Regions from separate parts of the Paraburkholderia caffeinilytica genome, predicted to be linked through region 1. Evidence: riboswitches for the same ligand, from Rfam matches in the RefSeq annotation. Region 1 holds a riboswitch; the other holds the start of a gene.
The links. Region 1 has a riboswitch for glycine ahead of gcvT (glycine cleavage system aminomethyltransferase GcvT). Riboswitches for the same ligand answer to the same signal wherever they lie in the genome.
Positions count from the first base shown of each region.

Region 1 (11,549 bases):
ACCACCAGCCACGGCAACGCGTCGATCGCGCCGTTCTCCACCGCGAGCGAATCACACACGTAATAGGTGCGGCACTGCGCGTATTGCGCGCCGAAATCGGTAACGAGCGTTTTCGCTATCGCATCGGTACCGACCGTGCGCGCCGGAAACGCGATATTCGACGTGGCAAGCGAAATGGTGAGAACCGCGTCCGGCGCGAAGGCCTCGGCGATGCGGTGGGCACGCGTGTTGTCTTTCGCGTCGATATAGGTTTCGAGTGCACGGCGATAATGCGCGAGCGGTGGCATGGGCATGCGAGCAGTCTCCGAGTGGCGCCCGTTCGAAGTCCGTTCGACGTCCGACTAACGGGCCGTGCCACTGTAGCCTGCGCACGTCGAAAAACCGCCGATGCACCTGCCGCGCACGGGGTCTTGCATGCGCCCCACGATCAAGGCTTCTGCAACAGCGCCTTCAAACTCGCGAGCCGGTCTTTCGGCGACATCGGTGCTTCTTCGGGCGTCGGCGGCGGGGCGTCGTCGAGCAGCATTTCGGGGATGAAGCGCGACGGCTCGCACACCACGGTCTCTCTCGCGCGCTTGCGCTTCTTGCACCAGTTCAGATGCAGGCTGCGCTGCGCCCGCGTGATCGCGACGTACATCAAACGACGCTCTTCCTCGATGCGCGCGTCGTCGATCGGTTCGTCGTCCGGGCCGCCACGATGCGGCATGATGCCCTCTTCGACGCCCACCAGAAACACGTGCGGATACTCCAGCCCCTTCGACGCATGCACGGTCGAGAGCCGCACGGCGTCCGGATCTTCTTCGCGGCCTTCGAGCATCGACATCAGCGCGACGGTCTGGATCAAGCCGAGCAGACTCTTGCCCGTGTCGCCGAAGCCGTCGGCGGTGTCGTAGCCGGTTGCTTCGCTCTTCTCCGAACCTTCAGGCTCAGCCTTGGTGCCCTTGCGCTTCAACCATTCCATGAACTCCAGCACGTTCTGCCACTTGGCCTGCGCCTGGCGTTCGTCGAACGCGTCGTACAGATAGGCTTCGTAGTGAATCGCATCCATCAGTTCGTCGAGCAAGGTCCCGGCGGCATCTTTCTCGGCGCGATCGGTGAGGCGCTGCATGAAGTCGCAGAACACGCGCATCGGTTCGATCTGACGCGGCGACAGGCGCGCCTCGATGCCGCCCATGTACACCGCTTCGAATAGCGACACCTTCGCCTGGCCCGCGAACGAGCCGAGCGCTTCGAGCGTCGTATTGCCGACGCCGCGGCGCGGCGTGGTGATCGCGCGGATGAACGCCGGGTCGTCGTTTGCGTTGGCGATCAGGCGCAGATACGCGCAGATATCCTTGATCTCGGCTTTGTCGAAGAACGACTGCCCGCCGGACAGCACATACGGAATCCGCTCGCGCCGCAGCACCTGTTCGAAGATGCGCGCCTGGAAATTGCCGCGGTACAGGATCGCGTAATCGCGGAAATTCGCGCGCCGCTCGAACTTGTGCGCGGACAGGCGGAACACCACGGATTCGGCCTCGTGCTCTTCGTCGTTGCAAGGTGTGACGGTGATCGTGTCGCCCATGCCGTGCTCGGACCAGAGCTTCTTTTCGAACAGCTTCGGGTTGTTCGCGATCACGTTGTTCGCGGCGGTGAGAATGCGCACTGTCGAGCGGTAGTTCTGCTCCAGCTTGATCAGATGCAACTTCGGAAAATCCTTGCTGAGCTGCCCGAGATTTTCGAGCGTCGCGCCGCGCCAGCCGTAAATCGCCTGGTCGTCGTCGCCGACAGCCGTGAAAGCGGCGCGCTTGCCGGCCAGCAGTTTCACCAGCTCGTACTGGCACGCGTTGGTGTCCTGATACTCGTCGATCAGCAGATAGCGCAGCTTGTTTTGCCAGCGGTCGCGCACCTGCTCGTTCTTCTCGAAGAGTTCGGCGGGCAGGCGGATCAGATCGTCGAAATCGACCGCCTGATACGCGTGCAGTGTCGCCACGTAATTGCGGTAGACGATCGCGGCCTGATGCTCGTCCTCGTTCGCGGCGATCGCGATCGCCTGTTCCGGCATGATCATGCCGTTCTTCCACAGCGAAATAATCGACTGGATCTTGCGGATAAAGCCCTTGTCCGTCGAGCCGACCTGCTCCTGGATCATGCCGAAGCAGTCGTCCGAATCCATGATCGAGAACTGCGGCTTCAGGCCGACGTGTTCCGCTTCCTGCCGCAGAATCTGCACGCCGAGCGAGTGGAAGGTGCAAACCGTCAGCTGGTTGACGGGCACTTTGCGGCCTTCCTTGCCGGGCGTGGTGAGCGTCTTGCCTTCGAGCAGCTTGCCGACGCGCTCGCGCATTTCCAGCGCGGCCTTGTTCGTGAACGTGACGGCGGCGATGTGGCGCGGCTCGAAGCCTTTGGCTTCGATCAGATGGGCGATTTTCTGCGTGATCACGCGCGTCTTGCCGCTGCCTGCGCCGGCGAGCACGAGACACGGACCGTCAAGATAACGGACCGCTTCATTTTGAGCGGGGTTCAGGCCTGCGGACATCGTCTGTGGATGGGTAATGCGGTTGAGGGCGCTTGGGTGCGGAATCGCGAGACCGAAGGCCCGGGGGCATGCTGCGCGGGGCGGGCGGCTGGAGCGCGCCTCGGTGCAACGGGCGTTCCGGCTCGCTGCGATCCGCGCGAGAGGAGCGATGTTAACACGGATGACCGGAGCCGATGCCGCGACAGACAAGCTGACGAGCGACCTGGAATGAAGACCGCGGTGGCAGCCAGTCAGGGGACAAAAACGGCGGCTCGAACTCGCTGCCGTGAATGCCGCGTCAACTGCCGCCCGAGCGCCGCCGGGCAGCCGCCGTCGACAAGACGCCTGCGACGTTGCCGACAGTCCGCCTTCGGGACATGCCACAATTACGGCGTTGCGCGCCGTCGCCGCGGTGGCAAAGCGGCGCGCCGTTTTTGCAGGAAGACACGCATGTCCGCATCGCTGAAGATTGGATTGATGGGTTACGGTTTCGCTGGCGCGACCTTTCATGCGCCGGTAATCGAGCACTGCGGGAGAGCGAGCATCGCGGCCATCGCGACGAGTCAGCCCGAGCACGCGCTGGCCGATTACCCGCACGCAAAAGTGGTGGCCGATCTGGACGCCCTGCTGGCGCTCGAAGAAATCGACTGCGTCGTCATCGCGACGCCCAATGACACGCATTTCGACCTGGCGCGCCGCACGCTGGAAGCGGGCAAGCACGTGGTGGTCGACAAGCCCGTCACGCTGACCGCCGCCGACGCCCACACGCTCGCCAACATTGCACTGGCTCGCGGCAAGCGGTTCGTGCCCTTTCACAACCGCCGCTGGGACGGTGATTTCCTGACCGTGCGGGATCTGCTGGCCAGCAGAGAGTTGGGGCGCATCACGCAATACGAATCGCATTTCGACCGTTTCCGGCCGGAGGTTCGGCAGCGTTGGCGCGAGGAGGCTTCGCGCGGCGGCGGTCTGCTATTCGATCTCGGACCGCACCTGATCGATCAGGCGTTGGCGCTGTTCGGCGCACCGCAGACCGTGTCCGCGACGGTTCGGACGCATCGCGACCAGGCCAGTGCGCCGGACTACGTCCATATCCAGCTCGGGTACGGCGACTTCGAGGTGGTGTTGCATGCAAGCGCGTTGACTGCCTTGGTCGCGCCAAGGTTTGCGATTCACGGCACGCAAGGGAGCTACGTGAAATATGGGCTCGATACGCAGGAGGATCAGTTGAAAGCCGGCTTACGGCCCGGCGACGAGGGATTCGGCGCCGGCAACACGGCTGGGGTATTGCGCGTGCTCGAAGGCGATCAGGAAGTCGAGCGGGAAGTGCCTACGCGCAATGGGGAATACATCGGCTTTTATATTGCCTTGGCGGACGCCATTCAGAACGGCGCGAAGTTTCCCATCAGCCCTCAGGATGCGGTCGACGTCATGACGATCATCGAGCTTGCAGCCCGGAGTTCCGAGGAAGGCGTCCGGCTGCCGTTCGAACGTATTCGCTGATTATTGCCGTACGCTGCGGGACGCTTTCTGGCCATTTGGCGGCAGCACGCAGACCATGCCGCCGCCAAAGACGCCATGAGCCAAAGCCTGACAATCCCGAAAGGAACATAACGTTACAAATAACCCCGCCTCTGCGGTCAGCGCGAATTCCCGGCAATCCGTTGCTACCCCAGTAGCACTACAAAACGACAACGACTTCCGGAGAGTCCATGCCCCGTATCGTCCGCGCAGTAGCAGCATGCGCTTTGCTCAGTTCCCTGGCCGCCTGCGTGGTGGCTCCCCAGCAACCCGCGCCGGCGCCGCGCCCTAACCCGCAGCAAATCGCGGATCAGCGCTTCAGCCAGGTCAATGGCCGTATCGACAACTTGAGCCGCCGCATCGACGCTCGCGTCAATCAAGGCTATTACCCGCCCCCGCAAGGCGGCGCACTGCACCACCGCCTCGACGTAATCCGTCAGGAGGCCCACGATATGGCGGCACAACACGGCGGCGGCCTGTCCGGCGACGAACAGCATGTGCTGAACCAGGAACTGGATAACGCAGCGCACGCCATCGGCGAATAATCGGGCCGGTTCGGGCACTGAAGCAAAAAAGCGCGGGCGTCACGTCCCGCGCTTTTTTTGACTGTCGCGATCTTGCAGCGCCAACCGCCACGCCCCTTGCGGGCCTTTATTTGACAAGCCCCCGGCCCTCGCGTACATTCGCCGCACGCGTCGGGAGAGCGTGCTGGCCGCAGAAAATCGCAGGCCGCGCCGCCGAAGGGGCACACCCGCAAACTCTCAGGCAAAAGGACCGACCGCGTCGAAGAACCCGCGCCCAAGCAAGATCAAGGCACCGGTTTTTCGCACTCTGGAGAGCGGCAGTAGCCGTCTGCGTCGCGTACATCGAACGTACGTCGAGCAGATTCTGGCAGGCTGCCCACCGAAGGGGCGCGCGTTTCACCGTAGCGATGACAGCTGCAACATCGCACGGGAGCGCAATCTCTCAGGTATCGAGGACAGAGGGGTCATGCAACGCCATCGCTCGCAGGCATCCGCCGCGAGGCGTAGCGCCGCATGGCCTTTTTTGTTTCGCGAGACGCCCGAGGCCCCATGACCGAACTCAAACACACCCCGCTCAACGCCACCCATCGTGCGCTCAACGCTCGCATGGTCGATTTCGGCGGCTGGGACATGCCCGTCAACTACGGCTCGCAGATCGACGAACACCGCGCCGTGCGCACCGACGCCGGGATGTTCGACGTCTCGCATATGTGCGTCGTCGATTTCACCGGCGAGCGCGTGCGCGCCTTTTTTGAATACGCGCTGGCCAATAACGTCGCCAAGCTGCAAACGCCGGGCCGCGCGCTCTACTCCTGTCTGCTGAACCCGAACGGCGGTGTGATCGACGATCTGATCGTCTACTACTTCGGCGAAGATCACTTCCGCGTGGTCGTCAACGCCGGCACGGCCGATAAAGACGTCGCCTGGTTCGGCAAGCTCAACGCCGAGGGCAACTTCGGCCTGACCATCACGCCGCGCCGCGACTACGCGATCGTCGCCGTGCAAGGTCCGAACGCCCGCGAAAAAGTCTGGCAAACCGTGCCGGCCGCACGCGCTGCCACCGAAGCATTGAAGCCTTTCAACGCCGCCCGCGTCGAAGGCACGCCGTTCGGCGAACTCACCGTTGCCCGCACCGGCTACACCGGCGAAGACGGTTTCGAAATCATCGTCCCGGCGGATCACGTCGCAGCACTGTGGAACGCGCTGCAAGCACAAGGCGTGCGCCCCGCCGGTCTCGGCGCGCGCGACACGCTGCGCCTCGAAGCCGGCATGAACCTGTACGGCCAGGATATGGACGACACCGTCTCGCCACTCGACGCCGGCCTCGCCTGGACCGTCGATCTGACTTCGCCGCGTGAATTTGTCGGCAAGAAAAAGCTTGAAGCCGACGGCTCGCAGGCGGCGTTCGTCGGTCTGATCCTGCTGAAGGAAAACGGCAAGGCGGCGGGCGTGCTGCGCGCTCACCAGAAAGTCGTCACGCCGCAGGGCGAAGGCGAAATCACCAGCGGCACTTTTTCGCCCACGATGCAGGAATCGATCGCCTTTGCGCGCGTGCCGAAAGGTGTGCAGCCGGGCGATACCGTTCACGTCCAGATTCGTGACAAAAACGTACCCGCAAGCGTGGTAAAACTGCCGTTCGTGCGCAACGGCAAGGTGCTCGCAGTTTAAGCAGCCGGCGCGTGCGTCACCTTTCAGGAAAACACTGGCGTACCCAGGTTTTCTTGCCCCTGCTGGGGGCCAGGCGCGAAGCGCCAGGTTTGGGCGCCCTTTTTAAGTTCATACCGAATCACACCGCATAGGAGCATCCGATGAGCATCCCGGCCGATCTGAAATACACCGAATCGCACGAGTGGGTCCGCACCGAAGCGGACGGCACGCTGACGGTCGGCATCACCGACCACGCGCAGGAAGCGCTCGGCGATATCGTCTTCTTCGAAGTCCAGGAACTGGGCAAGACCGTGGGCGCCGGCGACACCGTCGCCGTGATCGAGTCGGTGAAAGCCGCCTCCGACATCTACGCACCGGTTTCGGGCGAGATCATCGAAGCGAACCCGGCCGTCGCCGACACGCCGGACGGCGTCAACAGCGCGCCGTACGACAACTGGCTCTTCAAGATCAAGCCGGCCGCGGACGCATCGCAGGATCGCCTGATCGACGCGGACGCGTACGCGAAGGCGATCGGCGCCTGATTCACCGCAAGTTGCACCTTTACGTTTAAACCCGACAGGCGCGGCGCGTCCGATTCCATCGTCGAACGGACGCCCGCACCGCCAGGAACACCTCATGAAGCTCGAACACCCGGATCGTCTGATGAACCGCACTCCTCTCTCGCTCGCCGCGCTCGAAGTGCATGACGCCTTCGCCGAACGGCACATCGGCCCGGATTCGGCCGACCAGCATGCGATGCTCGAAGCCCTCGGCTTCGCGTCGCGCGCGGCGCTGATCGACGCCGTCATTCCGAAGACGATCCGCCGCACCGAAACGCTGCCGCTCGGTCCCTTCGCCCAGCCGAAGAGCGAAGCGGAAGCGCTCGCCGCGCTGCGTGAGCTGGCGGACAAGAACCAGGTGTTCCGCTCGTACATCGGACAGGGTTACTACAACGCGCACACGCCGACGGTGATCCTGCGTAACGTGCTCGAAAATCCGGCCTGGTACACCGCGTACACGCCGTATCAGCCGGAAATCTCGCAAGGCCGTCTGGAAGCGTTGCTGAACTTCCAGCAAATGATTGTCGACCTGACGGGTCTGGCGATCTCGAACGCCTCGCTGCTTGACGAAGCCACTGCCGCCGCCGAAGCGATGACGCTGCTGCAACGCATCGGCAAGCCGAAGTCGAACGTGTTCTACGTTGCCGACGACGTGCTGCCGCAAACCATCGAAGTGGTGAAGACGCGCGCCACGCCGGTCGGTATCGAAGTGAAAGTCGGCCCGGCTGCGGAAGCGGCGAACGCGAATGCGTTCGGCGTGCTGCTGCAATACCCGGGCGTGAACGGCGATGTGCGCGACTACCGCGCACTCGCAGACGCGATCCACGCAGCGGGCGGCCACGTGGTGGTCGCCGCCGATCTGCTCGCGCTGACGGTGCTCACGCCGCCGGGCGAATGGGGCGCGGACGTGGCCGTCGGCAACACCCAGCGTTTCGGCGTGCCGGTGGGTTTCGGCGGCCCGCACGCGGCTTACCTCGCCGTGCGCGATGAATTCAAGCGTCAGATGCCGGGCCGTCTGGTCGGCGTGACCGTCGACGCGCAGGGCAACCCCGCGCTGCGTCTCGCGCTGCAAACGCGCGAACAACACATCCGTCGCGAGAAGGCGACCTCGAACGTGTGTACCGCGCAAGCGCTGCTCGCGATCATGGCCAGCATGTACGCCGTCTATCACGGCCCGCACGGCCTGAAGACGATCGCACTACGCGTGAACCGGATCGCTGCGCTGCTCGCGGCCGGCGCGAAGAAGCTCGGTTACGCGCTCGTCAACGACACGTTCTTCGACACGCTCACGTTCGAAACCGGTGCACGCACCCAGGCGCTGCATGACGCGGCGACCGCGAGGCGCATCAATCTGCGCCGCGTGAGCGACACGCGCGTCGGCATCTCGATCGACGAAACCACCACGCGCAGCGACCTCGCCGATCTGCTCGCGGCATTCGCGCAAGCGGCGTTCGTCGACGAAGTCCCGCAAATCGATGCACTCGACGCCGAACTCCCCGCCGAGAGCACCGTGCCCGCCGCGCTCGAACGCACCAGCGCGTACCTCACGCACCACGTGTTTAACCGTCACCATTCGGAAACGGAAATGTTGCGCTATTTGCGCAGCCTCTCCGACAAGGATCTGGCACTCGACCGCTCGATGATCCCGCTCGGCTCGTGCACGATGAAGCTGAACGCGACCTCGGAAATGCTGCCGGTCACGTGGCCCGAATTCGGTCAGATTCACCCGTTCGCGCCGGCCGAGCAAACGGTCGGTTACCGCGAAATGATCGATCAGCTCGAACAGATGCTGGTCGCGGCCACCGGCTACGCAGCCGTGTCGCTGCAACCGAATGCCGGCTCGCAAGGCGAGTACGCGGGCCTCCTGATCATTCATGCGTACCACGCGTCGCGCGGCGAAGGCCACCGCAACGTCTGCCTGATTCCCGCTTCGGCGCACGGCACGAACCCGGCGTCGGCGCAAATGGCCGGCATGCAGGTGATCGTGGTGGCTTGCGACGCGCAAGGCAACGTCGATATCGACGACCTGAAGAAGAAAGCCGATCAGCACGCCGACAAGCTCGCGGCGATCATGATCACGTATCCGTCCACGCACGGCGTGTTCGAATCGAACGTCCGCGAAATCTGCGAGATCGTGCATGCGCACGGCGGTCAGGTCTATGTGGACGGCGCGAACATGAACGCAATGGTCGGCCTGTGCGCGCCGGGTCAGTTCGGCGGTGACGTCTCGCACCTGAACCTGCACAAGACCTTCTGCATTCCGCACGGCGGCGGCGGACCGGGTGTCGGTCCGGTTGCAGTCGGCGCGCATCTCGCGCAATTCCTGCCGAATCAGATTTCGTCGGGCTATGAGCGCACGCCGAACGGCATCGGCGCCGTGTCGGGCGCACCGTACGGCTCCGCGTCGATCCTGCCGATCTCGTGGATGTACATCGCGATGATGGGTGCGAAGAACCTCACGGCGGCCACCGAAACCGCGATCCTCAACGCGAATTACGTCGCGAACAAACTCGCGCCGCATTATCCGGTGCTGTACTCCGGCCCGGGCGGACTGGTCGCGCACGAGTGCATTCTCGATCTGCGCCCAATCAAGGAAACCAGCGGCATCACCGTCGACGACGTCGCCAAGCGTCTCGCCGACTACGGCTTCCACGCGCCGACCATGAGCTTCCCGGTGCCGGGCACGCTGATGGTCGAGCCGACCGAATCGGAATCGAAGGAAGAACTCGACCGCTTCATCGAGGCGATGATCGCGATCCGCGACGAAATCCGCGCGGTGGAGGAAGGCCGCTCGGACCGCGAAGACAATCCGCTCAAGCACGCGCCGCATACGGCAGCGGTGGTCATCGCGAACGACTGGAAGCATGCGTACGCGCGCGAAACCGCCGCGTATCCGTTGCCCACGCTGATCGCGAAGAAGTACTGGCCGCCGGTCGGCCGTGCGGACAACGTGTACGGCGACCGCAATCTGTTCTGCTCCTGCGTGCCGATCGCCGACTACGAGTAAGCCAGGCCGCAAACCGCGCATCGTCTGAAGCTTGTAAGCAGGCGTTGCGCGGTTCTGTCGCTTGTGTCCGCAAACGGCTAACATCACACACCGAATCAGCCTAACGAGGAGTTTCGCATGGCGCGAAAGGTGCGATTGATGCAAAGCCGGACCGAAATCAGGCGAACCCAAACGTGGCAGCAGGCTTGCACGCTCTTGCTGGCTGGCGCAGCGGTGCTGCTGCCGCTGCGCCAGGCGCAAGCCGCAATGAATTTTTGCGCAGCGCCCGCGCTGCAAACCAGCGAGCGCACGAATGCCGATCCCGGCGTCAAGGCGCTGGTGAGCAATGTGCAGGCACATCTGAACGACCCGCCGCATGCGGTAGCGAAACTGCATACCGAAGGCACGCTGCCGCACGAGGGCATCCACGATCAGAGCGTCGAGGCAGAGAAGGATCTCGATCTGCTGCGCGACGCGGCGCTCGCCTGGCGCGCAACCAGTGACGACCGTTATCTGAAGCTGGTCGACCGCTTGCTGTATGCATGGGTCACGACTTACCAACCCAGTTTCAATCCGATCGACGAAACCCATTTCGAAGGCCTGATCCTCGCCTACGACATGACCGCGAGCGCGTTGCCGGTGAAGACGCGCAATGCATCAATGGCGTTCCTGACGAAGCTAGCGAGCGGCTATATCGCGCAGATCGACGCGCAGCCGCGGCCGCTCATGGGTACCTTCAAGAACAACTGGCAAAGCCACCGGATCAAGCTGATCTCGATGGCCGCGTTCACGCTGGATAACCGCAAGATGATCAACGCGGCGCAGCGCCTGTTCGACGAGCATATCGGCGACAACATCGCGCCCGACGGCTCGACTTTCGATTTCGGCGAGCGCGACGCGCTGCACTATGTCACGTACGACCTGCAGCCGCTCGTGACCGCTGCGCTCGCTGCGCGCCGCCACAACCGCAACTGGTTGCCGGAAAAGGGGGAAAACGGCGCGTCGCTGGCTGCCGCGCTGAATTGGCTCACGCCGTACGCGGACGGCAGCAAAACGCATGAAGAATTCGTGCATTCGAACGTTCCGTTCGATGCCAAACGCCGTGAGGCCGGTGTGCCCGGTTTTTCAGGTCAATGGGATCCGAAAAACGCGACAGAACTGTTTCACCTGGCGGCGCGTCTCGACGGACGCTATACGCCGATCGCGCTGCAGCTCGCACCGACGCCGCCCGCGTGGCTGGCCGTGTGCTTACCGCTGCCGGCGCGCTAAACTAACTTTTATCAGCAGGGAGCAGTAAATGGCAGTCAGTGTGTTCGACCTCTTCAAAATCGGCATTGGCCCGTCCAGTTCGCATACGGTCGGGCCGATGCGTGCAGCGCTGATGTTCGCGCAAGGACTCGAACGCGACGGGCTGCTCGGCGCGACCGCGTCGGTGAAAGTGGATCTGTATGGGTCGCTCGGCGCGACCGGCAAGGGTCACGGCACCGATCGCGGCGTGATGCTGGGTTTGATGGGCGACGCACCCGACACCGTCGATCCGGACACGATCGCGCAGCGGCTCGAGGCGGTGAAGGCGTCGCGCACACTCGCCTTGCTCGGCACGCACGAAGTGCCGTTCGTCCAGAAAGATCACATTTCGTTTTATCGCCAGGCGCTGGCGGAGCATCCGAACGGCCTGAAGCTGCGTGCATTCGACGCAGAAGGCGAGACGCTGCGTGAGTCGACCTATCTGTCGGTCGGCGGCGGCTTTGTGGTGACGGCAGGCGCGCCGAACACGAAGGTGCTGAGCGCCGTCGAACAATTGCCGCATTCGTTCC
Region 1 covers NZ_CP031467.1:2,036,192-2,047,740, forward strand. The annotation lists gene DSC91_RS25420 (hypothetical protein) at 1-293, opposite strand, end outside; gene DSC91_RS25425 (UvrD-helicase domain-containing protein) at 428-2,518, opposite strand; gene DSC91_RS25435 (oxidoreductase) at 2,948-3,997, shown strand; gene DSC91_RS25440 (hypothetical protein) at 4,207-4,560, shown strand; glycine riboswitch at 4,702-4,802, shown strand; glycine riboswitch at 4,837-5,008, shown strand; gene gcvT (glycine cleavage system aminomethyltransferase GcvT) at 5,089-6,207, shown strand; gene gcvH (glycine cleavage system protein GcvH) at 6,348-6,728, shown strand; gene gcvP (aminomethyl-transferring glycine dehydrogenase) at 6,823-9,753, shown strand; gene DSC91_RS25460 (alginate lyase family protein) at 9,871-11,001, shown strand; gene DSC91_RS25465 (L-serine ammonia-lyase) at 11,030-11,549, shown strand, end outside.

Region 2 (11,549 bases), on a different replicon from region 1:
CTCGCCGCTCGAACTACGGTTTCTCGCCCGCTATCTGAACACCGAGGGCTTCACCACCTGCGCGCCGGTCCTGCCGGGCTACAGCGCAGGCTCGGAAGAACGGGCAATGGAGGCGTGGCTCGAAGCCGCCGTGCGCGAGTACGACGCGCTGGCCGCGCGCTTTACCCGCGTCTCGATCTGCGGGTTGTCGATCGGTGCGGCCCTCGCGCTGGCGCTGGCGCATCGCCGTCCGGAGGCGCAGTCGCTCGTGTTGTTGTCGCTGACGCTCTCATACGACGGCTGGGCAATCCCCTGGTATCGTTTCCTGCTCAACTGGGCGTACTTCACGCCGATGCGCAAACGCTGGCGCTACCGCGAGGAAGCGCCGTTCGGCCTGCGCAACGAGGCGCTCAGAGCGAAGATTGCCCGCGCGATGCAGCGTAGCGACTTCAGCGAAGTCGGGCCGTCGACGATCTCATTGCCGGCATTGCATCAGGCGAGCCGCCTCGCCGCGAGCGTGCGCGCGCAGGTACGCGACATCAAGACCGATTGCCTGATCGTCCATGCCATCGACGACGAGACGTCGAGCCCTCGCAATGCCCGCTTTGTCGCCACGAATATCGGCGCTGCTTTCTTACGCACAATCTGGCTGGATGATTCGTATCACATGATTACGTCGGACAACGAGCGCGAAATCGTTGCGCGCGAAACCACCCTGTTTCTGCGCGAGAGCGAAGTCGTCCATGGCGGCGACGACAGCGGCAAGCAGCAGGTCGTCTCGAAGGCTTTGGCGCGACGCCTCAGGCAACTCGCGGCGCTCGGCAAGGAGCGCGCATGACGGCGCCCACCACGCTGAGATTCGGCAGCACCGTGCACGCGTCGCTGCGTACTCGTACGCCACGCAGGTTCGGCAGATCCGCGCGCCTGTCGCTGCTGCTCGCCGCTGCGTTGGGCCTTGGCAGTGCGCGCGCTGCGTACGCGGACGACGCAAGCGCGGGTGCGAGCGCGACGAGCGACGCCGGCACGGGCGCTGCAACAGGCACCGACACTGCCGCCGGCGCGGGCACTGCCACCTCCACCGCCGCAGCCACCGACAGCAAATGGAAAATCGGCGTGGGTCCTGGCGTGGTGATTACGCCCAAGTACCCGGGGTCCCGTCAGCTGACCGTATTCCCGTTCCCCGCGCTGGACATCTCATACGACGACCGGATCTTCTCACAGGGTCCCGACGTGCTCGGCGTCAATGTGCTGCGCGGTCCCGCCTATCACGTGGGCGCGGCTCTCAGTTTCGATTTCCAGAGCCGCAAGGAATCCGACGATCCGCGCCTGCATGGACTTGGCAATGTGAATGGCGGGCCCAAGCTGAAGCTTTTCGCCGACTACACGTGGTGGGCATTCACCGGGTCGGTAGCGTTGTACCAGGATATCGCCGGGAATCACCAGGGAACGACGGTCAGCACGGATTTCGTGGCGTCCGCGCCGGTTGGCGGCTGGTTGTTCTCGGTGGGCCCGGGCTTCACCTGGGCGAATGGCACCTATACGCGGACGTTCTTCGGCGTGTCCCGTCAGCAGAGCGCGGCGTCAGGATTGCCCACGTACAACACCAGCGCGGGGGTGCGGGACGTCCATATGAACGCCATGGTGACTTACGACTTTTCAAAGCACTGGAATGGATCGGTTTCCGCCACGTTCGGACGACTGGAGCACGACGCGGCGAATAGCCCGATTACCGAAAAAAGATTCGAGCTCAATACGCTCGCTTCAGTGAACTACAAGTTCTAGTTGCTGGTTTCTCGTGCGCTCGCGGCACGCGAGAAACCAGTAGCCAATCGCGGTTCACTCCCCCGCGCCCAGCTCTTCGACTTCGATCCCCAACTCCGCAGCCATGCGCCGCACCACGATCTGAAGCCGGCTCACCTCATTGGCAAGCCGCTTCTGTTCAGCCTTGACCGCCTCGAACGCGGACAGCGGCACGACTTCATCTTCTCCCCCCGGCTGGGCAAGATCGCTTGCGCTGACTTCGCCGCATAGCAGATGCATCCAGCGATTTTCGCGCTCGCCCGGCGTGCGGGCCAGCTTCACCACTCGCGGCGGATCGTTGGCAGCCAGTTCGTCGAGAAACGCCTCGACCGACGAGATGTCGGCAAATCCGTGCAGGCGCGCGCTGTTCAAGCGCAACTCGGCCGCGGTCTGCGGACCGCGCAGCAGCAGCGTGGTCAGTAACGCAGCCGACTGGCTCGGCAACCCCAACACCCGATTCATGTTGTGCTCGAAGCGCGGCACGCGGCTGCTGCTGCCTTCCATCACCAGGCTCAGCCGCTTCAATCCGTCGACGGCAGTCAGCACCTCGGCCTCCGTCGCGTTCATCACCGGCGCCCGGCCGGTTTTCTGATTGCAACCCAAGGTCAGCGCGTTCAGCGAAAGCGGATAACTGTCCGGTACGGTGTGCTGCTTTTCGACGAGCACGCCGAGCACGCGCCCCTCAAGCAAGGTCAAAGCGCGAATGGAAGGACGGGAAACAGCGTCGGGCGTGGAGTTCATAGCGGATGTCGCGGCATGCGCCGCCGGGTCTCGTGGAGGGTGTGCCTTACCGTTGCACAGCCGGGCGCGGGTTTTAGTTTGTGGGCACTATGATAAACGGCCCGGCCGCTCGTGGTGCACGAATCTCGGCGATGACCTCGCACGTGCGGTGCTCTGTGGCACGACCCGCGTTGCCGCAAGACGTGCTTCCCTGGACCATTCACCCGCCCATCCGCTCGCGCGTCCGGCGATAAGCACGCTTTCGCGCCAGCGTATTTTGTTTCGTTGACGAATTCCCATATTAGAGATAATTTCCCTAATATGGAAAACACATTCTCAGACGACAACGCCATCGACCGCCGTATTGCCCAGCGTCTGCGCGGGCTGCGCGCCGAGCGCAACTGGTCGCTCGACGAGCTTGCCAAGCTGAGCAATGTCAGCCGCGCCACCTTGTCGCGCCTCGAGAACGCCGCCGTCAGCCCCACGGCGAGCGTGCTGGGCAAGCTCTGCGTCGCCTACGGCTTGCCGATGTCGCGCCTCATGCACATGGTCGAGGAAGACTTTGCGCCGCTGGTGCCGCGCGACGCGCAGACGGTCTGGACCGATGCAAGCGTCGGCTTCCGGCGCCGTTCGGTGTCGCCGCCGGCCCAGGCGCTGAGCGGCGAGGCGCTGGAGTGCGAGCTCGACGCCGGCGCGCGCATCACGTATGAAGCGTCGCCGAGAGCCGGCCTCGAACATCACCTGATCCTGCTCGAAGGGCAGTTGCAGATCACCGTCGACGGCCGAAGCCACGACCTGCAACCCGGCGACTGCCTGCGCTATCAGTTGTTCGGTCCCAGCACTTTCGTCACGCCCGCGCACAGCGCGGCGCGCTACATCCTCTTCATCGTCTGAGTTCGAGCCACCATGAACGCGACTGCCATCACGACCTTTTCCGCCGACGACCTCGTTCGCCATCTGCCCGAACTCGGCGCGCTGCTGCATGCCTGCGTCCATGACGGCGCAAGCGTCGGATTTGTACTGCCGTATAGCGTCGAAGAGGGTGAGGCGTTCTGGAGCCGAAAGGTGCTGCCGTCGCTGCGCGCGGGCGCGTTGGTGCTGTTCGTCGCCCGGCATGGCGAGTCGATCGCCGGCACCGTGCAACTCGATCACGACACGATGCCGAATCAGCGCCATCGCGCCGAGGTGCGCAAGCTGCTGGTCCACCCCGGGTTCCGCCGTCAGGGTATTGCCAAAGCGCTGATGGTGGAACTGGAGCGCTGTGCGCACCAGTTGCAGCGCAGCCTGCTGACGCTCGATACGCGCACGGGCGACAAGGCGGAGCCACTCTATGCCGCGCTGGGTTATCAGACGGCCGGCGTGATCCCGCAGTTTTGCCGCGACACGCTGGAGGAGCGGCTTGATTCAACCACCATCATGTACAAGACGCTGTAAGCGTGACGTCGTCGGGCCGCCTGTGAAGTGCGCGCGCAGTGGCCGATCCTGACCGATGCGCCGTGATGGCGGCCGCGACGCAAACACAAGCAAGTCTTCAGCGTGCGGTTTAACGGCGCGAATCGAACGCGATCCGCACCGCCAGGCCGGCGAGCACGGTGCCCATCAGCCACCGTTGCACCAGCAGCCACACCGGCCGCCCGGCGAGAAACCCGGCGATCGAACCCGCCATGCTCGCAATCAGCGCGTTGATCGTGACGGCGATGACGATCTGCACGCAGCCCAGCGCGATCGACTGCGTGAGCACGCTGCCGTGCGCCGGTGAAATGAATTGCGGCAGCAGCGACAGATACATCACGGCGATCTTCGGATTCGCGAGGTTCGTGACGAGGCCCATGGTGAAGAGCTTGCGACGGCTGTCGTGCGGCAGGTCGCGCACCTGAAACGGCGAGCGGCCGCCCGGCTTGACCGCCTGCCACGCCAGATACAGCAGGTAAAGCGCGCCGCCAAAACGCAACGCGTCGTACGCATAGGGCACCGTCAACAGCAGCGCGGTGATGCCAAACGCCGCGCAAAACATGTAGAACACGTAGCCGAGCGCGACTCCGCCGAGCGACACGAGCCCCGCGCGCCGCCCCTGGCAGAGCGATCGCGAGATCAGATAGATCATGTTCGGGCCGGGTGTGAGCACCATGCCAAGCGAGACCAGGGCAAAGGCGAGCAGCGTTGTGGCAGCGGGCACGGCGTTCTCCAGTGTGAATTGAAATCGGGCAATGCGGTCAAATATAGCCGATGCCGTCGATCCAGTCCGCCAATCCCATACGAAACATCCGGATGAGTGGTTGAAAGGCGTTTATCGCATCTGACTACGCCCCTTTTCGTCCGGCTGATTGCGCGCTGCATGACAGGAAACACTTGCGGTGAGGATTTTTGCCCGGTATTGTCATGCCGTTCTGCAACGCAGCGCGGGAGAGATCGTCAGAAGATTGTGACGACGCCGACGGAGCAACCGCCCCGGAAACTCTCAGGCAAAAGGACCGCGCAGCCGGAACATCTGGAGAGCGGCGCCGTGCGCGCCCACCGAAGGGGATTCCCTGCATACCGCTTGCATCGCGCGTACGCTCACGGGAAGAAACTCTCAGGTACATGGACAGATGGGGCATCGACGCCGGTTTCGACACGAAATCGACACCGGTGATGCTCAACTACTCTGGACCATGTCATGTCACGAATCGCCATTATCGGCGCCGGCATTACCGGCGTCACGACTGCTCACGCCCTGGCGCAATGCGGCCACCACGTCACCGTGTTCGAACGTCATCGCTATGCGGCGATGGAGACCTCGTTCGCCAACGGCGGCCAGTTGTCCGCCAGCAATGCCGAAGTCTGGAACAGCGCGGCCACAGTGCTGAAGGGCTTGCGCTGGATGTTCACGCGCGACGCCCCGCTGCTGCTCAATCCAATGCCCACGTGGCACAAGTATTCGTGGATGGGCGAATTTTTGCGGCAGATTCCGCACTACCGCGCGAACACCGTCGAAACGGTGCGGCTCGCGATCGCGGCGCGCGAGCATCTGTTTTCGATCGCCGAGCGCGAAGGGATCGACTTCGATCTGGAGCGGCGCGGCATTTTGCATATCTACAAGACGCGCAAGGAATTCGATGCGGCCGGCAAGGTGAATGAATTGCTGCGCGAAGGTGGGCTGGAGCGGAATCCGGTGACGTCGAGCGAGTTGCATGCGATCGAGCCCACGTTGCACGGCAATTTTTTCGGCGGTTTTTTTACGCCTTCGGATTCCACCGGCGATATTCACAAGTTCACCCGAGGGTTGGCGCAGGCCTGCGTGCGGCATGGCGTGGAATTTCACTACGATGCGGACATTACGTCGATCGAGCAGCCGGCCGAGGGGCGATTTTCGTTGATGGTCAATCTGGAAGGCGAGTCGCAACGGTTTGCCTTCGAGCGGATCGTGGTGTGCGCCGGTGTGAAGAGCCGCGAGTTCGCGGCAATGCTTGGCGATCACGTGAACGTCTATCCGGTTAAGGGTTATTCGATCACCGTGTGCCTGGATGATGAAGCGAGTCAGCAGAACGCGCCGTGGGTAAGTCTGCTCGACGACAGCGCCAAGATCGTGACGAGCCGGCTTGGCGCGGATCGGTTCCGCGTGGCGGGGACTGCGGAGATCAATGGGTTCAATCGCGATATCCGCTCGGATCGGATTGCGCCTTTGGTCGACTGGACTCGACGGTATTTTCCCGAGGTGTCGACTTCGAAGGTGATTCCGTGGGCGGGGTTGCGGCCCATGCTGCCGAGTATGTTGCCGAAGGTCGGGCGCGGGAAACGGCGCGGCGTTTTCTATAACACCGGGCACGGGCATTTGGGGTGGACGTTGTCGGCGGCCACGGCGCAGGTTTTGGCGAATTCTATTCAATAGGTGCTTTTTTTGGCCGCAGGCACGGGTGGCTTTTGCCTGCGGCTTCCTCGTTGAAGCTAGCCGTTGAGGCGCGGCCGAGGGCGGAAAACTGATGAAATTGAAGGCCCACCTGGAAATCCGCCTCCTTGAGCGTTGCTAGTCATACCTTCTTAAAAACGCCTCATACGCGACCGTCGAGTTGAGAGCTTTCGCTGATTCGTTTTCCAATCGGGCAGCATCATCATCGTCGCTAATCGACACAAACAGAACAATCTGTTCCCTGTCCGGTCCCGTGCCAAAAAGGCCCTCGTTGTCGAGCAACTGTAGTGCCGCCACCATGTCGCCGTGCACCCTCTCGACGAAAGAAGGGAAATCCGCGTGTTCAAGTTCAGATCTAAGTCTTGCGGAAATTCCGTTTAAGTTGGAAGCCTTCCACGCTTCATATTTCCATTCGGACACACTCCATTTGAACTCCGGCGCTTCTTCGTCATCAGGAACCTCCATTTCCTTCCTGATCTGCAGCAGCGCTTCGATCGAGTTGGCGGCCGGCACGACGGTCATGGCACTGCTGTCGGTGTATAGCGCGTACGCGTAAAAATGCTCACCCGGTCGGGCAGATCGAAGATCCTCAAAACTTGCTCTTGCTGCGTGAGCAATGTCTCGCTGAAAATCGGAAAAGGTATCCATGGTTTTCTCCGTCCAATCGCTACTATTGATTGCTATTTCCGAAAATGGCCTGGCCAATTTTTTGTAACTCTGCCGTCATTGCGGCAGTCGCGTCTGGAGGCGACAAATCCTGTCGACTGATCGTTGCATCTGCCCTCTGTAGACCATCTGCCACTGCCTTTGCGTTTGCAACGGAGTGGCCGGCATTCGGTGCCCACATGAGCGCCCCTTGATCATATACAGGGTCAATCCCATACTTCTCCGCGATCGCCCGACTCCTCGCCAATTGCGCCTGCATTCTTGGATTGTTAGCAAATTCGCCCTTGAAGATAATGTGATGCGCATGAGGATTTTCCATCCCTTCAGGAGGATTTGTTCCGGACAACTTCTTGAAATAGGTGCCCCAACATTCGGCTAACCCGTTTGGATCACAAAACTGTATCGGATCGTGAACGTATGCATGGGTACGCCAACCGCCATTCAGACCGATTGGATCAACGCTCAGGTAGTGTCCCGTTGAAGGATCATAATAGCGGTTGAGGTTGTAGTGGAGATCATCTTCCTCGTCTGCCCACTGGCCCGGAAAGCGCAGCGACAAATCAAATCCACCGTTTTCGTTCGACTCAGTGATCAATCGTCCCCACAGCGTATGGTCTACTTTACGGACCAGATGTCCTTGTTCATCAAAAATAGCGCCTGGCAACCCGATGGGGTTGGAGATTACTGGGTATATACCGGCATCCGTCTCTTGCGCCAACGGCACAAAGTCGCCCGGGGAGATATGCCATGTCGTCGCGCTTCCTACGGTGCCATTCTTTTCGTGCCACCGCTCGGCAAGCCTCGACCCATCCCACAGAAATCTCACCGCTTCAAGTGTACCGGCAGCGCGCTTCTCCACCCGCCGATTAAACGCGTCGTACCGATAAGTCCAAACCCCTCTTTCCGGTGTACGCACCTTCACCAGCCGGTTCAACCCATCCCACGTGTATTGCCAGGTCTTAGGCCTGAAGCCAGGCTGCTCAACCGTCTTTTCGATCGTCCGCCCGCGCGCATCGTAACGATAGCGTGCGTAACCGACGCGTTCCGGGAGTCCTCCTGGCAGGTAACGGCGAACGTCGGTTGGCCCCTGCCGGCCATGCGCTGCAATGTTGAGGTTCGCGTCATAGCGGTAATGCTCCGGTGGCTGACGGAGGCTATGTACGGACGCTATCTGTCCACGTACGTCACGTTGATACGTCACGCTGTCGGAGTCAGTATCTGCACGCTCCAACTGTCCGGCCGCATCGTACGAATACAGCTGACGCGTGAGTTGTTCCAATGCTTGAACCGGGTTCGACTGTATCTCGTCGAACGCCGATCGCGGCCCCGCGACCTGCCGACGCACACGGCCCAACGCATCGTATTGCCGCTGCATGACGAACTCACCAGCCTGCCGGCCTGTTTCGCGCCCCTGACTGTCGCGCAGGATCGACATCGGACCGACCTTGGTCAGTCCGCCGAACTGGTCGTATTCATACTGCGTCTGCCGATGCGGCGTTATTCGCGCACTGCGTCGACCTTCGGCGTCGTACGCGTGCTTCAGGAGATCACCGTGCTGGTCCTCTCCAATCAGACGCCCCTTTTCGTCATAGCTGAGGCGGGTTACGTGGGCGGACTCTCCTCGCACTTCGGCCATAGCGAGCCGACCCGCATCGTCGTAGGTGTAGGCCAACTCTACGTCGCCGGCATCGACCGTTGCCAATCGACCAGACGGGTCGTACCCATAGCGCCATTTACCCCCGTCCGGCAGCGTCTTTACAAGCAGACGCCCGACAGCATCCCGTTCGTAGTGCGTCGTGCGGCCGCCCCAGTCGATCTCAGTGATGAGCCGACCTGCGCCGTCGTAACGATATTCCCACGTCTCGTACAGCGCATTAACGACCTTCGTCAGCCTCGTAGCATGGTCGTACTCAAATCGGGTAATGTGGCCGGCAGCATCAATCGACGCCGTAACAAGATCAAACGGTCCGTACTCGCGCCGGGTAACGCGACCGAGTTGATCGCTCTGCTCGACGAGCAGACCTTCGGTGTTGTACCGCGCACGGACAACGGCGCCCTCCGGCTGGACAATCTTTGCGACCGCGCCACGTGGATTCTCAGCACCCGCCGAATGGTCATACCGGGTGACGTTGCCGTCAGGATCGACTTCTTCGAGGAGACGCCCAAGGACATCAAATACTGTACGGAATTCCGCGCCGGTCGGCAGTCGAGCCGTGATCAGCCGTAGCCGCGCGTCGTAGTCGAAACGCATTTCCCCACCGCCATCGAGGATGCGCAAGAGTTCGCCGCGCTCTCCGTATCGATAACGCTTATTCCTCCCGTCGGGTCCCGTGCGAGCTATCAAGCGCTGCAGATGGTCGTATTCAAACTTCGTGCGTACTCCATCAGGTAGCACGACCGCGGTCATCAGTCGGCTGTCGTCATATTCAAACCATGTCGTGTGGCCGCCTGGTTCCTCGACAGACACGAGATTGCCCGTATCGTCGTAGAGAAATTGGGTGCGTCGACCGAGCGCATCCGCCTGCGCCAACAGCCGTCCGAATCCCCACTCCCGTACGGTGGTGTGGCCGAGTGGATTTGTCTCAACAGTGACCAGACCGTCTGCGTTGTAGTCGTAGACCCACTCGCCGTCACCGTCGATGACGCGCGTGCGACCGTCCTCGTAGACGAATTGCCCGGTGTGATACCCCTGCCTCGTACCCGTTTCGACAACACGGCCAACCTCGTCGTACAGGTAGCGGACGTCGGTCTGATCGGTGTCGCACCAAGCCGTCATCCATCCATTGCGGTCGTACGTGTAATTGAAATGACCGTGCCGGAAGCTCGCGACGCGTGCCAGCATCTCCCCGTCATATCCGTATTCGACGAGCGTTCGCGGCTTGCCCGAACCGTCGTAAAGAACAATCTGGTCGACCTCGCGCTTCGCACCGCGATACAGAATATCGAGCCTGTAACCGTCCGTATGCACCAGTCCGTCGAGACGGCCGTCCGCGTCGTATGCAAAGGTGCAAGCATTGCCGTTCAGGTCCTCGATCCGCTCGAGCCTCGAAGTTTGAGCTTCGGCAAGCGGCGCAAATACCAATACCTGTCGTGTCTCGTAGTCGAAAATCCGCGGCTCGTCCCGCTTGCCGATCAGGCGATAGCGAGGCTCGCGCAGGTTGATGCCGTCGAGACCGACTTCCGGCGCAACGAAGGTGATCGTCTGTCCAACCGCGTCATGGAATCGCACGAGGTGTCCGTCGTCGAACGACAGGCGCTGCGACCAATTGTTTGACCACTTGGGGCCCAGAAGCCCTTTGTCTTCCGAACGCGTGCGGTAACGCCGCGTGAACTGCAAGGGCAACACACCCGGAATTGAAATGTCGGTGCGGACGTCGACCACCTCGCCGGTCGCTACATCGACCGGGTCTTCCTTGCACGTGGAGACTTCGTCTTTTTTTCCCGACACCTCAGCAGATCGGGTTGGCTCCCGTTTCGGAAGTGCATCTCCGAGCATGCCACCTAGCTTTGCGCCAAGCAGACCGCCAAGCAAACCCGCGAAGAACTCTTCACCGGCGGTAAGCTCGGGATTCTTCGGTCCGTATTGTCCCGTCGTTCGGTCAACCCAAACGCTTTTACGACCCGAATTGACCTTGGCACTGCAATGAGTCGAATGGCCGATACGCACCAGCGGCAGGCTGTTGATCGTGATGGTCTTGCTGCCTTCGACCAGCGGCTCAGGAGAATTCGAATGTTTGGAGCATGACGTAACATCGGTGACGCGGGCGGCGGCTTTTCCCTCAAACGTGACGTTTCCTGATCCGCGCGTGATCTTCCCGCAGTTGCTACCCATACTCTGACTCGCCGACGCGAGTGCGCTGCCCAGGCTCAGCCCACCGGCCATGCAGACGCCAACGATAAGTGCCCCTGCAAGTCCCCCGGTCGCCACCGTCGCGGCGACCATTGCTCCAATGGCGATGCCCACCGCGAGCCCAGCCATCATTCCGAGGAAACCGGACGAGTGTGCAATATCGTCGCCGACGCACGCCGGGTGAGGATCACCGCGACCGATGGTCAGGCCGAGCGCATCACCAACTTTCGTCACACCCTCGGCGATCGCTCCAGTGACGCCCAGCTTGCCCAACGCCCATGACCCCGCCAGAGCAACGACCGCGGGAACCGCAGCAAGCGCAGCGGCACCAGCCGCCGCCGCCCCGGTCGCGCCGGCTCCAATGGCTGCCGAACCTGCAGCGTACGCGCCGTAACCAACATCGGCGCCGAGCATCCCATAGTTCGCCCCGTCGACCCATTCCACTTGCCGCTGCTTGACGGCTTCGCCATCCTCCAGTGTCTGCAGATGAGTCAGTCGTTCGCTGGCGCTACCAGTTGGCTCGCCGCTGCTAACGGGCATGTCGTTGTCCTGGTCAGCCATGGTCCTGCGGTGTTCGGTTCGGCTCGTTAAGCGAGAAACTCTGGATCATCGCGTGTACCTGAGTTTTCTGCGTTTCGCTTATCGCGC
Region 2 covers NZ_CP031466.1:1,449,850-1,461,398, reverse strand. The annotation lists gene DSC91_RS06565 (alpha/beta hydrolase) at 1-817, shown strand, start outside; gene DSC91_RS06560 (MipA/OmpV family protein) at 814-1,761, shown strand; gene DSC91_RS06555 (YceH family protein) at 1,816-2,520, opposite strand; gene DSC91_RS06550 (helix-turn-helix domain-containing protein) at 2,821-3,393, shown strand; gene DSC91_RS06545 (GNAT family N-acetyltransferase) at 3,406-3,933, shown strand; gene DSC91_RS06540 (LysE family translocator) at 4,043-4,675, opposite strand; glycine riboswitch at 4,890-4,983, shown strand; gene DSC91_RS06535 (D-amino acid dehydrogenase) at 5,156-6,367, shown strand; gene DSC91_RS06530 (DUF4303 domain-containing protein) at 6,503-7,033, opposite strand; gene DSC91_RS06525 (DUF6531 domain-containing protein) at 7,056-11,462, opposite strand; gene DSC91_RS06520 (DUF1795 domain-containing protein) at 11,455-11,549, opposite strand, start outside.
Region 2: another riboswitch for glycine. It lies ahead of DSC91_RS06535 (D-amino acid dehydrogenase); the one in region 1 lies ahead of gcvT (glycine cleavage system aminomethyltransferase GcvT).